Regions from separate parts of the Arthrobacter sp. 01N442 genome, predicted to be linked through region 1. Evidence: riboswitches for the same ligand, from Rfam matches in the RefSeq annotation. Region 1 holds a riboswitch; the other holds the start of a gene.

Region 1 (7,376 bases):
AGGGCTCCCGCCCCCGCACCAAGGACAGGCCCAGCTACGACGACGCCGTCACCGGCCGGATCGTCACCGTGGACCGCGGCCGTTACACCGCCGTCGTCGGTGAGGGCACAGCCGACGAACGTAAGATCATCGCGGCCCGGGCCCGGGAGCTGCGACGCAATCCCGTGGTTGCCGGGGACTTCGTCTCCCTCGTCGGGGACGTCAGCGGCGAACCCGACACCTTGGCCAGGCTGGTCAAGATCCAGGACCGCCGGACGCTGTTGCGCCGCAGCGCGGACGACACGGACCCGATCGAGCGCGCCGTCGTCGCCAACGCCGACCAGCTCGTCGTCGTCGTAGCCGCGGCAAACCCGGAACCGCGCACCGGTTTCATCGACCGCGCCCTCGTGGCCGCCTACGACGCCGGCATCGAGCCCCTGCTGCTGGTCACCAAGGCCGACGTCAAGGATCCCGCCGAGCTGCTGGCCAACTACCAGCACCTCGACTTCCCGGTCATCATCTCCAAGACGGCGGATTCGGCCGCCTCAGGCATCGACGCCCGCTCCGACGACGGACTGTCCGCCCGGTTGGACAAGGCCGCGGTCTCGCAGCTGCGAGAGCACCTCGACGGGAAAGTTACCGTCATGCTGGGCCACTCCGGCGTCGGCAAATCCACCATGGTGAACGCCCTCACCGGGGCCGAACGGGCCACGGGCGGCGTCAACGCCGTCACCGGCCGGGGCCGCCACACCTCCTCCTCGGCGCTGGCGTTGAAGGTCAGCGATGCCCCGGCCGGCAGCTGGATTATCGACACCCCGGGCATCCGGTCCTTCGGCCTGGCCCATGTGGACCCGGACCGGATCCTGCGCTCCTTCCCGGACCTGGCACCGGGCACCGACGACTGCGAACGGGGCTGCAAGCACGACGCTACCGCCGTGAACTGCGGAGTGGACGCGTGGGTGCAGGGCGGCCACGCGGGCCCGTCGGGACCGGCGCGCCTTGCCTCCCTGCGCCGGTTGCTCGGCACGGATCCGCGGATGGAAGCGCAGGAAACCAAGGAACTCGGCAGCGTCTCCTAGCAGCGCCCACTAGGCAGGCTGCGACGTGGCCTCCCGGTCCTCGGGGCGTTTTGACGGTAGTTTGGAAGCATGAGCCAACCAGCTTCGAGCTACAACGATGACCTGCGCCTTGCCCATGTACTGGCAGATTCCGTAGATTCCCAGACCATGAGCCGCTTCAAGGCGCTCGACCTTCGGATCGAGACGAAGCCGGACCTCACCCCCGTCACCGACGCGGACAAGTCCGCCGAGGAGGCCATCCGCGGCCAGCTTTCCCGCTCCCGCCCGCGCGACGCCGTCCTCGGCGAAGAGTTCGGCAGCTCCGGCCACGGCTCGCGGCGGTGGATCATCGACCCGATCGACGGCACCAAGAACTTCGTCCGCGGCGTCCCCGTCTGGGCCACCCTGATCGCCCTCGTGGACGAAGGCGAACCTGTGGTCGGCGTCGTCAGCGCCCCTGCCCTGGGCAAGCGCTGGTGGGCCGCTAAAGGCGCCGGCGCGTACATGGGCCGCTCACTGGCCGCCGCCACCCGGCTGAAGGTCTCCAACGTCTCGCGGCTTGAGGATGCGTCCCTCTCCTATTCCAGCCTCGGCGGCTGGAAGCAGCGCGGAAACCTCGACGAGTTCCTCGGCCTTACCGAGGAGGTCTGGCGCACCCGTGCCTACGGCGACTTCTGGTCCTACTGCCTCGTGGCCGAGGGCGCCGTCGACATCGCCTGCGAGCCGGAGCTCAACCTCTACGACATGGCCGCGCTCGTCCCGATTGTGACGGAGGCCGGGGGCCGTTTCACCTCGCTCGAGGGCGAGGACGGCCCCTTCGGCGGCAACGCCCTGGCCACCAACTCGATCCTGCATTCGGAAGTCCTGAAGCGCCTCAACCCCGGCCTCGACGACCTGCTGTAGCCTGGCGCGCCCACGGCAGTCCGTAACACTGCGCTTCACATTCCGGCCTGCCTTTTCGGCGCGGCCGGCCATGTCCTAGGCTCGAAGCAGGTCACGAGTGCCAGCGCTAAACCCCGGTTTGCTGGCCGGCAACCCTCCATTCGCGGCGGGGTGCCCCGGGTGACGACCTGGCCGGTCCGGAGCGGACCCGGCAAGCGCGGATCCCCTGTGAGCGGGGTCCTTTTCGAGCGAGGTCCCATGACGACTGCCACCATCCCCAGCCACAGCCCCTCCCCCGCCGCCGTTGGCGACGCACGTATCGACGCCGCCCGCCAGCCGCTGTCCGCGGTGTCCGGCGCTGAAATCCAGGCCCCACTGATCCAGGGCGGCCAGGTCCGCTACGCCAACCTGGACTACGGAGCCTCGGCCCCGGCACTGTCCGTGGTGTCCGCCTACCTGAACGAGATCCTGCCGTACTACGCCAGCGTGCACCGCGGCGCCGGGTACGCCTCCCAGCTGAGCACCTCAGTGTACGAAAACGCCCGGAACATCGTCCGCGACTTCGTCGGCGGCCGGCCGGACGACTCCGTGATCTTCACCCGGAACACCACCGACTCGCTGAACCTGCTGGCCGGCTGTTTGCCGGCCGACGGCGGCCGGCACACCGGCGAGGTGCTCTACCTCGACATCGAGCATCACGCCAACCTGTTGCCCTGGCAGAACGTCCCGCACCGCAGCGTCGTGGCGGCCCCCACCCTGCGCGGCACCGTGGAGCGGCTGCGGGCGGAACTCGCCCTTGGCGGCGTCAGCCTGCTCGCCGTGACCGGCGCCTCCAACGTCACCGGCGAAATCCTGCCGATCCGCGAACTGGCCGCCCTGGCACACGAATTCGGTGCCCGGATCGCCGTCGACGCGGCCCAGCTCGCCCCGCACCGCCGGATCGACATCGCCGCGGACGACGTCGACTACCTCGCTTTCTCCGGCCACAAGCTCTACGCCCCGTTCGGCGCCGGCGTGCTGGTGGGACGGCCGGACTGGCTGGACGCCGGCACCCCGCATCTGGCCGGCGGCGGCGCCGTACGGGACGCGCGGCTCGACTCCGTCAGCTGGACCACGGGCCCAGCCCGCCACGAGGGCGGCTCCCCCAATGTCCTGGGTGCGGCCGCGCTGGCCCGCGCCAGCCAGGTCATCGAGGCGCTCGACGAGCAGCAGTGGCACGCCCACGAGGACGCCATCCGCTCCTACCTGGTCGAGGGGCTGCAGCTGATCGACGGCGTGAGCGTCCACCACATCTTCGAGGACACCGCCCTGGCGACCGGCCCCGGGACGATCGGCGTCGTCAATTTCTCGGTTGCCGGTTACGACGCCGGACTGGTCGCGGCCTACCTCTCCGCCGAGCACGGCGTCGGCCTGCGCGACGGGCGGTTTTGCGCGCACCCGCTGCTGAAGCGGCTGGGCCTGCCCGCCGGCTCGCTCCGCGCCAGCTTCGGCCTCGGGTCGCGGCTTGAGGATGCCGAGCGGCTGCTCGCCGGAATACGGGAGCTGCGGCACAACGGCCTCGGCTGGGACTATGTCGTGGACGCCGGACGGTGGGTGCCGGCCAACGACACCCGCAGCTACCCGCACTGGGCGCCCAACACGCCTGGCACTGCCGGTGCCGCCCCCTGCACCGCCGACTAGGGGCTCCGGGGTCCAGCCCCGTGCGGTAAATTCGGATGGTACTTACCAAAAGCTGCCGAAGGAGATCGCACGTGGCACGCGGCGGCCCCAAACTCCACCACCACCGGCGGCAGGAGCTCGGACAGAGCTTCCAGGACGGCGGCGAGCACTACGACCGGGTACGGCCCGGCTATCCGGCGGACTCCGCCGACTGGCTGATCCCCGCCGGGGCAAGCGACGCCGCCGACTTGGGCGCAGGCACCGGCAAGTTCACGGCCCTGCTGGTCGAGCGCGGGCTCCGGACCGTGGCCGTGGATCCGTCCCTGGACATGCTCGAGCAGCTGCGCCGGGCCCTGCCGGGCGTCACCGCCGTCGAGGGCACCGCCGAACACACAGGCCTGCCGGCGGAGGCCTTCGACCTGGTCACGGTGGCGCAGGCCTGGCATTGGTGCGATCCGCTGCTGGCCAGCACCGAAGTGGCCCGGATCCTGCGCCCGCACGGCGTGCTTGGCCTGGTCTGGAACCAATTGGACACCTCCGTGCCCTGGGTGCACCGGCTCTCCCGGATCATGCACGCCGGGGACGTCCACAAGCCCCACTTCAGGCCGCCGCTGGGTCCCGAATTCACCGGGCTGCAGAGCCATCTCACCCGCTGGGAGGACCCGGTGACCACCAGGGACATCATGGAACTGGCCAAGTCCCGCAGCTACTACCTGCGGGCCGGCGAGTCCACCCGTGCCAAGGTGCTCGGCAACCTCGACTGGTACCTGCACGAACACCTCGCGCACGGCCAGGATGAGATGGTGGCGCTGCCCTACCTGACGCAAAGCTGGCGCGCCACCAAAGCCTGAGGTTTCCGCGTTGCACCGTCGCCGCCGCGACGCCTATGATTTCGGTGTGCCTAACTTTTGCGTGTAGGCACTCAGGAACTTCTTGGGAGCCCGCAGTGCTGGAAACAACCGGACACGAACCCCAGCCCGCAGGGCACCCGCCTGCCCGCAGGATCCGGGGTAGCCGCCGGGCCCTCCTCGGCCTGCTCGGCCCCGCGTTCGTGGCCGCTATTGCCTACGTGGACCCCGGCAACGTCGCCGCGAACCTCACGGCCGGCGCCCAATACGGTTACCTGCTCGTCTGGGTGCTTGTTGCCGCCAACGGGATGGCCGTGCTGGTCCAGTACCAGTCCGCGAAACTCGGCATCGTCACGGGCAAGAGCCTCCCGGAGATCCTCGGCGAGCGGCTCAGGCCCGCCTGGCGCCGCGCTTTCTGGGTGCAGGCCGAAATCGTGGCCGCGGCGACGGACCTGGCCGAAGTGGTGGGCGGCGCGGTGGCCCTGTACCTGCTCTTTGGCCTGCCCCTCCCCCTCGGCGCCGTCATTGTCGGCGGCATTTCGATGGCCCTGCTCGCGGTGCAGAGCCGGAACCAGCAGCGTCCGTTCGAGTTCGTCATCATGTTCCTGCTGGGCATCATCACCGTCGGGTTCCTGGCCGGGCTGTTCATCAGTCCGCCTGACCCGGGCGGCGTCGTAGCCGGCCTGGTTCCAGGATTCCAGGGCCCGGACACCGTGCTGCTGGCCGCGAGCATGCTCGGCGCCACCGTGATGCCGCACGCCATCTACGTCCACTCGGCGCTCTCCCGTGACCGGCACCGGCCCAATCCCCATCTCCACGTCCCACCGCACGCCATTGCACGGCTGGTCAAGGCCACGCGCTGGGACGTCGTCGCGGCGCTGGCCGTCGCCGGCATCGTCAACATCGGAATGCTGCTGCTGGCCGCGTCCACGCTGGGCGGCGAAGGGGGAACGGACACGATCGAAGGCGCGCACGCCGCCATCACGGCCAACCTCGGTCCGGTGGTGGGTGTGGTCTTCGCCGTCGGACTGCTCGCCTCCGGCCTGGCCTCCACCTCGGTGGGCTGCTACGCCGGCGGCACCATCATGCAGGGCCTGCTCAAGATCCGGATTCCGCTGATGACGCGCCGGGTACTCACCCTGGTTCCCGCCGTCGTGCTGCTCGCCGTCGGCTTCGACCCCACCTGGGGACTGGTGCTCAGCCAGGTGGTGCTCAGCTTCGGCATTCCCTTCGTGCTGGTCCCCCTGGTGGTACTGACCAGCAGCAAGACCCTGATGGGCCAGTTCGCGGACGGCCTGACCCTGCGCGTCGCCGCCGTGGTCAGCGTGGTCCTGGTGGTGGCGCTGAACCTGGTCCTGCTGTGGCTCACCTTCACCGGTGCCGCCGGACGGTAGGCTTGGGGCTGTGAAGACCAGTCCGCCCTCCTCCTCGATCGAGGACTACGTCAAGGTCATCTACTCCTTCACGGAGTGGCAGGACAAGCCCATCACCTCCACGCAGCTGGCCCAGCGCCTCGGCGTCGCGAACTCCTCGGTCTCCGAGATGGTCCGCAAGCTCAAGGACCAGGGCCTGGTGGACCACAAGCCGTACAGCGCCGTCACCTTGACCGCGGACGGCGTGCGGCTGGCCCTCTCCATGGTCCGGCGGCACCGGCTGATCGAGACCTTCCTTGTCCAGGAGCTTGGCTACCGCTGGGACGAGGTCCATGACGAGGCCGAACTGCTGGAACACGCCGTCTCCGACACGTTCATTGAGCGGATGTCCGCCAAGCTGGGCAACCCGGTCCGCGACCCGCACGGGGACCCCATTCCGGCCGCAGACGGTTCGGTCCTGATGCCGCCGGCGTACCGGATGAGCGAGCTCGACGACGGCCACACCGGCCGGATCACCCGGATCAGCGACGAGAACCCGGAGCTGCTTCGCTACCTCGCTGCGGAGCAGATCGACCTGGACGCCGACGTCGAGGTGCTCGGCCGGAAGCCGTTCGGCGGCCCGCTCGTGGTCCGTATCGGCGCGGGAACGGCGCTGCGCGAAGTCGACCTCGCCGACGAGGTGGCCTCCGCGCTCTGGGTACACAGCGACGCCGCCCACTCCGGCTGCAGCGTCGCCCCCTAGTCCGCCCGGCCGCCCGCGTCCTGGCTCTGCCCCTGACCCTGCCCCGGCGGCGGATTCCGGATCCCGACGGCGGACGCCAAGGCGCCCGCGATGAAGAGTCCCGCGGTGACCGCCGCTGTGCCGTGCAGGCCCGACGTCGTAATCACCGGCCCGGTGATGAGGCCGGCAAAGGCGATGGCCACCAGGCCCGCGATACGGGCGACCGCGTTGTTCACGGCCGATCCGATGCCGGCTTCCTCCGGATCCACGGCTCCCAGGATGGCCGAAGTCAGCGGCGCCACGGTCACGGCCAAACCGACGCCGAAGACCACCAACCCGGGGAAGACCTGCGCGAAATAATCCAGCGGCAGTCCGATGCCCATCAGCATGAGGAAACCCGCCGCGCAGAGCAACGGCCCGGCGGTCATGAACCAGCGCGGGCCGAACCGGCCCGAGAGTGCCCCGATTTTGGCTGAAAGCAGGAGCAGGATCAGGGTGGACGGCAGCAGGGCGAAGCCGGCGGCCGTGGCGCCCAGGCCGGCGACCTGTTGCAGGAAGAGCCCCAGCACGAAGAAGCCGAGGTTCAGCGCGCCGTAGATAACGGTGGTGGCGATGTTGCCCCAGCCGAAATTCCGGATGGCGAAGAGGCGCAGCGGCATCATCGGCGCCGGGGTCCGCCGTTCGTGGAGCAGGAAGGCGGTGAGACCGGCGACGCCGAGCACCAACGGCAGCCAGACCTGCGGGGCGCCCCAGCCAAGGGTCCCGCGTTCGATGAAGGCATAGACGATGCCGCCCAGTCCGATGATCGCCAGTACGGTTCCGGCGACGTCAATGGTGCTACCGGGCGCGCGCCCCA
Region 2 (7,376 bases), on a different contig from region 1:
GGCATGGCCCGGCGCGCCCGCGGTGTCGGCTCGCACGGTAATCCCTGGCAGCGGATGAAAGCTACGCTGGGGCAAAGCTTCGGCCTGATGGTCCAGGCGGTCCGCCGCGCTTCCCGGCTCGCGGTGACCATGGAAGCGCGCGGCTTCGGCGGGGCGCAGCGGACCTGGGCTCGGGCGGCCTCGTTCAGCCGGCTGGACGCATGGGTGGTCCTCGGCGGCCTGCTGATTTCCGGCGCTGCCGTGGCCGCGGCCCTCGCTGCAGGGACGTGGAATATGGTGTTTCTCGGGCAGCAGTAGCCGGCGGATCCCTGCCCTCCGACCCCGTCATTAGAAGAAATATCGCACCAGACGAATATTTTGTGAGCTTGCCTGCAGTGCAGGGGGTTTCGTGGCGTCGGATAACTCATCCGTGATATTGATTGATATATGACTCAACAGACTGCTGAACACGTCGGCGCCGTACTGCGGGACGCCCGCGGCGAAAAGGGCTGGACCCAGGGCAGGCTCGCGGCCGAGCTGGGAACCAGCCAAAGCGCCATCGCCCGGATGGAACAGGGCAAGCAGAACCTGAGCCTGAAGATGATCCAGCGGCTCGAATCCATTTTCGGCCGGGCGATCGTCAAAGTCGGCCGGCCGCAGATGACCCACCTGCGCGTGGAAGGCGGACGGACGCTCTCCGGCGCCGTGGACGTGAACAGCAGCAAGAACGCCGGCGTAGCGCTGCTCTGCGCCAGCCTCATCAACCGCGGCACCACCGTCCTGCGCCGGCTGGCCCGGATCGAAGAAGTTAACCGGATCGTGGAGGTGCTGACCAGCATCGGCGTCGAGTGCACCTGGCTCAACGCGAACGACCTGCAGATCCGCCGCCCCGCCGTGCTGGACCTCGACTCGATGGACGTGGAGGCCGCCCGCCGCACCCGCAGCGTCATCATGCTGCTGGGCCCGCTGCTCGATGAGTCCGCCGAATACCGCCTGCCCTACGCCGGCGGCTGCGACCTGGGCACCCGCACCGTGGAGCCGCACATGCAGGCCCTGCGCCAGTTCGACCTCAGTGTGGAGGCAAAGTCCGGCTTCTACAGCGTGCAGGCGCCGCCCGCGGACGGCCACGACCGGTCCTTCGTGCTGAGCGAGCGCGGCGACACCGTGACCGAAAACGCCATCATGGCCGCGGCCCACCGCCGCGGCACCACCGTGATCCGCAACGCCAGCCCCAACTACATGGTCCAGGACCTCTGCTTCTACCTGCAGGGCCTGGGCGTGGAGATCGACGGCGTAGGCACCACGACGCTGAAGATCGCCGGCCGCCCGTCGATCAATGTCGACATCGAGTACTTCCCGTCCGAGGATCCGATCGAGGCGATGAGCCTGATCACCGCCGGCATCGTGACCAACTCCGAGGTGACGATCCGCCGGGTCCCGATCGAATTCATGGAGATCGAGCTGGCAACGCTCGAACAGTTGGGACAGCGGCTGGAGGTATCGGCGGAGTACGTCGCCCGCAACGGCCGCACCCGGCTGGTGGACGTCACCACCCAGCCCTCGGTGCTGCGGGCTCCGGAGGACAAGATCCACCCGATGCCCTTCCCTGGCCTGAACATCGACAACCTGCCGTTCTTCGCCGTGATCGCCGCCAATGCCCACGGCCAGACGATGATCCACGACTGGGTCTACGAGAACAGGGCCATCTACCTGACCGAGCTGAACCGGCTGGGGGCCCAGGTCCAGCTGTTGGACCCGCACCGGATTTACGTCAATGGGCCCACCAAATGGCGTGCGGCGGAAGTCGGCTGCCCGCCGGCCCTGCGCCCGGCGGCCTGCCTGCTGCTGGCCATGCTCGCCGCGCGGGGCGTCTCCGAGCTGCGCAACATCTACGTGATCGAACGCGGCTACGAGGACCTGGCCGAGCGGCTCAACACCATCGGCGCCAAGATCGAGTACTTCCAGGACTGACTCCGCCGGCGACCCCGCCGTTTGGGGGTAGCGCGCCGGGGCGGGTGCTGACGCACAATGGTTGCATGCGCACCTTTGGCGTGGAGGAGGAACTGCTGATCGTGGATCCCGTGACCGGGGTTCCGTTGGCACTGGCCGACGCACTGCTGCGCGGGCTGAAACCCGCCGCTGCAGCATCCGCCGCCGCCGGCCCCGCTGCTACCGATCCGGACCATGACGATTCCGGCTTCAGCTTTGAACTCAAGCTGGAGCAGATCGAGACCCAGACCGTGCCCTGCCTGGACCACGGCGCGCTGCTGCAGCAGATCCGGCAGTCCCGGGCCTTCGCGGGCCGGGTGGCCCGGATGCACGGGGCCCGGGTGGCTGCCCTGGCCACCTCGCCGCTGGAATCTGCCACCCACACGACGCCCAACCCGCGCTACGCCACAATGCAGAAGCGGTTCGGCCTCACCGTCCAGGAGCAGCTGACCTGCGGATTCCACGTCCACACCTTCATCGAGTCCCCGGAAGAGGGCGTCGCCGTCTTAGACCGCATCCGGGACAAACTGGCGGTGTTGATCGCGCTCAGTGCCAACTCGCCGTTCTGGAACGGGACGGAGACCGGCTTCGAGAGCTACCGCACCCAGGCCTGGAACCGTTGGCCGGCCGCTGGGCCCTCCATGATTTTCGGGAGCCTTCCCGTGTACCGGCGGGTGGTTACGCGGCTGCTGGAGAGCGGCGTGCTGTTTGACGAAGGGATGATCTACTTCGATGCCCGGCTGGCCCGGCACCACCCCACGGTGGAGGTCCGGGTTGCGGATGTCTGCCTGCGGGCGGAGGACGCGGCGCTGATCGCCGTCCTGGTGCGGGCCCTGGTGGAGTCCGCCAGCCGGGAGTGGCGCGACGGCGTGGATCCCGTCCCGGTGCCGACCGTGCTGTTGAAGATGGCCGCGTGGCAGGCCAGCAACTGCGGGCTGCGCGGGAAACTCCTCGACTTCGGCAGCTTCCGGCCCGCTCCGGCCGGCGAGGTGGTCCATGCCCTTGTCGACTTCGTCGCCCCCGTCCTGGCGGAGCAGGGGGAGCTTGAGCTGGCGCGGCGGGGCGTGGATCGGGTGCTGGCCAACGGCACGGGCTCGCAGCTGCAGCGTCAGGCGCTCTGCGCACCGGGGCTGGACACGCCCACCGACGACGCCGGCCTGGCCGCCGTCGTCGCCCATGCCGTCCGGGTCACGATGCTCGGCGCGGACGACGAAGAAGCATCGGAGCAGGCCGCGCTGCTCTCGCCGGTGCGCAGGAGCTAGACCTGCTTGAGTGCCTGTCCGAGGTCTCGGATCAGGTCCTCGACGTCTTCCAGGCCCACCGACAGCCGCACCACCCCGTCGCTCAGCCCGATCGCGGCCCGGCCCTCCGGGCCCATGGCGCGGTGCGTCGTGGTGGCCGGATGGGTGATGAGGGACTTTGAGTCGCCGAGGTTGTTGGAAATGTCGATGATCCGCAGCGCGTCCAGCAGCGCGAAGGCAGCCTCCTTGGCCGAGCGGCCGGGCGAAGGCGAGAGCTCCAGCGTCAGCACAGTGCCGCCGGCCTTCATCTGCTTGGCGGCCAGTTCGTATTGCGGGTGGGACGGCAGCAGCGGGTACTTGACCCAGTTGACCGCGGGCTGGGCCTCCAGCCATTCGGCGAGCCGCAGCGCCGAGGCGGAGGAGTGGTTCACCCGCAGGGCCATCGTCTCCAGGCCCTTGCTCAGCACCCAGGCGTTGAAGGCGGACAGTGCCGGGCCGGTGTGGCGCATGAGCTGCTTGACCGGGCCCTCGATGAATTCGCGGGTACCCAGGATCGCGCCGCCGAGGACCCGGCCCTGGCCGTCGATGTGCTTCGTGCCGGAGTACACGATCACGTCCGCGCCGAGCTCCCCGCAGCGCTGCAGCAGGGGAGTGGCGAAGACGTTGTCCACCACCACGGTCGCACCGGCGGCGTGCGCCAGTTCGCTCACCGCGGCGATGTCCACAATTTCCTGCATGGGGTTCGACGGCGACTCAAAGAACACGGCCGTCGTCGGAACGGCCAGCGCGGACCGCCACTGCTCGAGGTCCGGGCCATCCACGAAGACTGTCTCCACGCCCCAGCGCGGCAGGATTTCGTTGAGGATGACGAAACAGGAGCCGAAGAGCGAGCGGGCCGCGACCACCCGGTCGCCGGCCCCCAGCAAGGCGCCGAGTGCGGTGAACACGGCGGACATGCCCGACGCGGTCGCAAAGCACGCCTCGGTCCCCTCCAGCAGCCGGAGCCTTTCCTGGAACGTTGCCACCGAGGGGTTGCCGTAGCGGGAGTAGACGAACCGCTCGTCCTCGCCGGTGAAGGCGCGCTCGGCTGCGGCGGCGGATTCGTAGACGAAGCCCGAGTTCAGGAAAATCGGCTCGGTGGTCTCCTGGAACCCGGTCCGGTCGAGTCCGCCGCGGACGGCCTGGGTGTCCGGGCTCCAGCCCTGGGCGTCGGGATTGAAGCTCACTTAGTGCTTTCCTGGTTGGTGGGCAGGCCGCGGTTCTTCCAGCCGTTCACGGTCCGGCTGCCCGTTGGTCCGGGTTCACCCTCGAAGCCCTCCAGGACGTTGTAGGCGGTGAAGCCGGCCGCCGTGGCGGCGTTGGCGGCGGCGACCGAGCGGGCGCCGGAACGGCACAGAAAGACGAGCTCGGTGCCCTTCGCCTGTTGCTTCAGTTGTTCGCGCAGTTGCCGCTGGAGTTGCTCCAGGAACTGCGGGTTGGCGGCTCCGCCGGCCAGGCTCCACTGGACGAACAGCGGATCCTGCCGCTTTTCGGTGGCGGCCGCGGTGGCCGGGACACCGATCTGCGCCCATTCCCCCTCGGTGCGGACGTCCACCAGGACGGCGCCCGCCTCCAGCTTGGCCCAGGCTTCCTGCGGGCTCAGGTCTCCGGCGTAGCTCATGCGTGGCCCTCGCCAGCGAACTCCGCCCCGTCCAGCTCGTCCACCGCGTTGGCGACCGCGGCGTCGGCGCTCGCGATCGCGGCCGGCAGCACGAGCGCCTGGGCCACGATCACGGTACTGCCGTTGAACGTCGCGGAGGGGCTCCCGTGCAGCACGTAGCCCTCCGCCAGGGCGGCGGAGACACGCTCACAGAAGCTGCGGTCGTCGGGTCCGGTGAACAGGCGGTAGGCCAGTTTTTCCTCGGCCGGCGCCCCGCCGGCGGGGGACTGGGCGGGGGCTGTGGCGGGCACGGCGGATGCGGATGCGTCGGGCATGACGGATCTCCTTACTTTCACGCTTGCAGCTCGAATGGTCGATATGCCGAGTATTCACCTGAGGCACCCCGCCGCGAAAGGGAGGGTTGCCGACCGGCAAGTCAGGGCTTGGCGCCGGGTCTCATTACTCATTCAAAAACGTAGCACTGACGACGCCGGCCGCCACGGCGGCGTCGTCATGTTAAGTCACGCTCCCGCTGGCATGGCACCTTTCCCGGAGCGGTCCAATGTCGTAGTGTCACCGTTGACGCGCCTCCGGGGAACTGCCGGCGCCCATCCGCGCTCTCACACAATGAATTGGGGATCCACATGTACCTGCGACGCCTCGCGCCGATCGCGCTTTTGATGTCTGCCGCCGTCGCCCTCGCCGGCTGCGGCGGTTCGACCGCCCCGGCCGGGACGTCCCCCGCCGGAACGCCGAGCGCGGCAGCGTCCGCCACCGAGTCGCCGAGCCCGACCCCGACTCCCGAGGCAAGGACGTACACCAGGACGGAGCTGGCTGGAATCGTCGCCGGCCTTCGGGACAGCCAGGACAAGCGGCTGACCGCAATCCCGGCGGCCGAGCTGGAGAAGGGTATCGCCTCGTCCAAGGAAATGATGTCCTCGGTGGTAATCACCCCGAAGGCCTGTGCCGCGGTGGCGGACAGCAACGCCCAGATCCCGGCGGGCAGCACCTACGCCGCCGGTGGGTCGCAGTCGGCCAAGATGCGCGCCGTCACGGCAGTGACCCTTGTGGCAGTCAAGGATCCGGCAGTCCTGGCCAAGAACCTCGAGAGTTCCGCCAAGGTCAGCAAGGAGTGCGCCGACTTCACCATCGAGGTCCAGGGCCAGAAGGTCACGAACAAGACCGTGCCCTTGGACGTGAAGACCAACGCGGACAAGACGTATTCGACCCTGATGGTCCAGACGCTGCCGAACAAGGAGACCATCAGCACCTTGGTGGTCATGGGAGTCACCGGCGGGTTCTCGGCCACGGCTGTCGCCACCGGACCGGATGTCACCAAGACGTCCGCGGCCGAGCTGACCCGGCTGGTCAACGACGCCGTCAGCCTGAGCGGCGCCCGGGGCTAAGCCCCGCTCTACTCGATCGTGGCGAACAGTTCGTTGAGCTCGGACGTGAGCTGCCGCCGCCGTTCGGGGGTGCCGATTTCCTTGCCGTCGATGTGGTTCACCGGCGCGAGGAGCCGGATGCTCGAGATGAGCCAGACGGCGTCGGCGTCGTATAGGTCGTCCGGGACGAGCGGGCCGTAGCCCAGCTCCCACCCGGCGGCCTTGGCCGCGGTGAACAGGGCGCCCTGGGAGGTGCCGGGAAGGATTCCGCTGTCCAGCTGCGGGGTGATCAGCCGGCGCACGGTGCGGACTCCGCCCGCGCCGTCGTCGCTGGTCTCCAGGTGCGCCAGCAGCACGGTCGACGTCGGGCCCTCCAGGACCCGGCCGTCGGCGGAGGTGAAGATGACGTCGTCCGCGCCCTGGTGGTGGGCGTACCGGAGCGCCGCCATGTTGACCGCATAGGACAGGGTCTTGGCGCCCAGCAGCAGCCACGGGGCGCGCTCGCCCACCTCGCTGTCGTAGCCGCGGTCCAGCAGGAGGACGTCGATGCCGGTCTCGCGTTGCCGGCGGCCGGCTTCCGGGGGAGGTGAGGCCTGCACCCAGCACGTCGGCGTGGCGGCGCCCTCGACGCCGCGGCTGGCGAGCAGCTTCACCACGACTTCGTCCGCTTCGCCGTCGCCGCTGGCTTCGGCCGCCTCGCCGCGGTATTCGCTGACTGCGGTCTCGATCGCGCGGCGCCAGGCGTCCTCGGCCGGGATGTCCAGCTCCAGCGCGCGCGCCGAGCCCGCCAGCCGGCTCAGGTGGGCCTGCAGCTTGCGCGGACGCCCCCCGACCACCAGCAACGACTCGAAAATGCCGTCCCCGCGGGTGGCGCCCTGATCGGTGGCCATCAGCTGGGGCTTGGACGAGTCGGCGACGCGGCCGTTCTCAAACGCGGGATCGAGGAAGACCAGCACCGTTGCGCGGGCCGGATCAGAGGCGGGGGTAGTCATGCCTTCAGCTTAGTGCGGGAGTTGACGGGATAGGATTTGACGGTTACCCGTTCCGGAACTGTTCCGCGGGTCTGGAACTTGAGGGGTTCACCTGTGCTGTGGCCATTTTCGCTGACGGATTCGCTTCCGTCCTGGGTGATCCTGATCCTGA

What was found. Region 1 has a riboswitch for S-adenosylmethionine ahead of AC1DNC_RS14195 (aminotransferase class V-fold PLP-dependent enzyme). Riboswitches for the same ligand answer to the same signal wherever they lie in the genome.
Region 2: it holds a riboswitch for S-adenosylmethionine, as region 1 does, so the genes downstream of both, AC1DNC_RS07675 (DUF1737 domain-containing protein) here and AC1DNC_RS14195 (aminotransferase class V-fold PLP-dependent enzyme) in region 1, are expected to answer to the same signal.

What each region holds. Positions count from the first base shown of each region.
Region 1 covers NZ_JBFTRD010000006.1:263,514-270,889, reverse strand. Annotated here, with positions in the region: gene rsgA (ribosome small subunit-dependent GTPase A) at 1-1,058, shown strand, start outside; gene hisN (histidinol-phosphatase) at 1,128-1,940, shown strand; SAM riboswitch class IV at 2,030-2,143, shown strand; gene AC1DNC_RS14195 (aminotransferase class V-fold PLP-dependent enzyme) at 2,178-3,599, shown strand; gene AC1DNC_RS14190 (class I SAM-dependent methyltransferase) at 3,671-4,429, shown strand; gene AC1DNC_RS14185 (Nramp family divalent metal transporter) at 4,528-5,820, shown strand; gene AC1DNC_RS14180 (metal-dependent transcriptional regulator) at 5,831-6,541, shown strand; gene AC1DNC_RS14175 (MFS transporter) at 6,538-7,376, opposite strand, start outside.
Region 2 covers NZ_JBFTRD010000004.1:73,393-80,768, forward strand. Annotated here, with positions in the region: gene AC1DNC_RS07650 (energy-coupling factor transporter transmembrane component T family protein) at 1-297, shown strand, start outside; gene AC1DNC_RS07655 (UDP-N-acetylglucosamine 1-carboxyvinyltransferase) at 427-1,950, shown strand; gene AC1DNC_RS07660 (glutamate--cysteine ligase 2) at 2,016-3,230, shown strand; gene AC1DNC_RS07665 (O-succinylhomoserine sulfhydrylase) at 3,227-4,435, opposite strand; gene AC1DNC_RS07670 (rhodanese-like domain-containing protein) at 4,432-4,869, opposite strand; gene AC1DNC_RS07675 (DUF1737 domain-containing protein) at 4,866-5,183, opposite strand; SAM riboswitch class IV at 5,198-5,312, opposite strand; gene AC1DNC_RS07680 (hypothetical protein) at 5,493-6,254, shown strand; gene AC1DNC_RS07685 (aminodeoxychorismate lyase) at 6,263-7,225, opposite strand; gene cls (cardiolipin synthase) at 7,319-7,376, shown strand, end outside.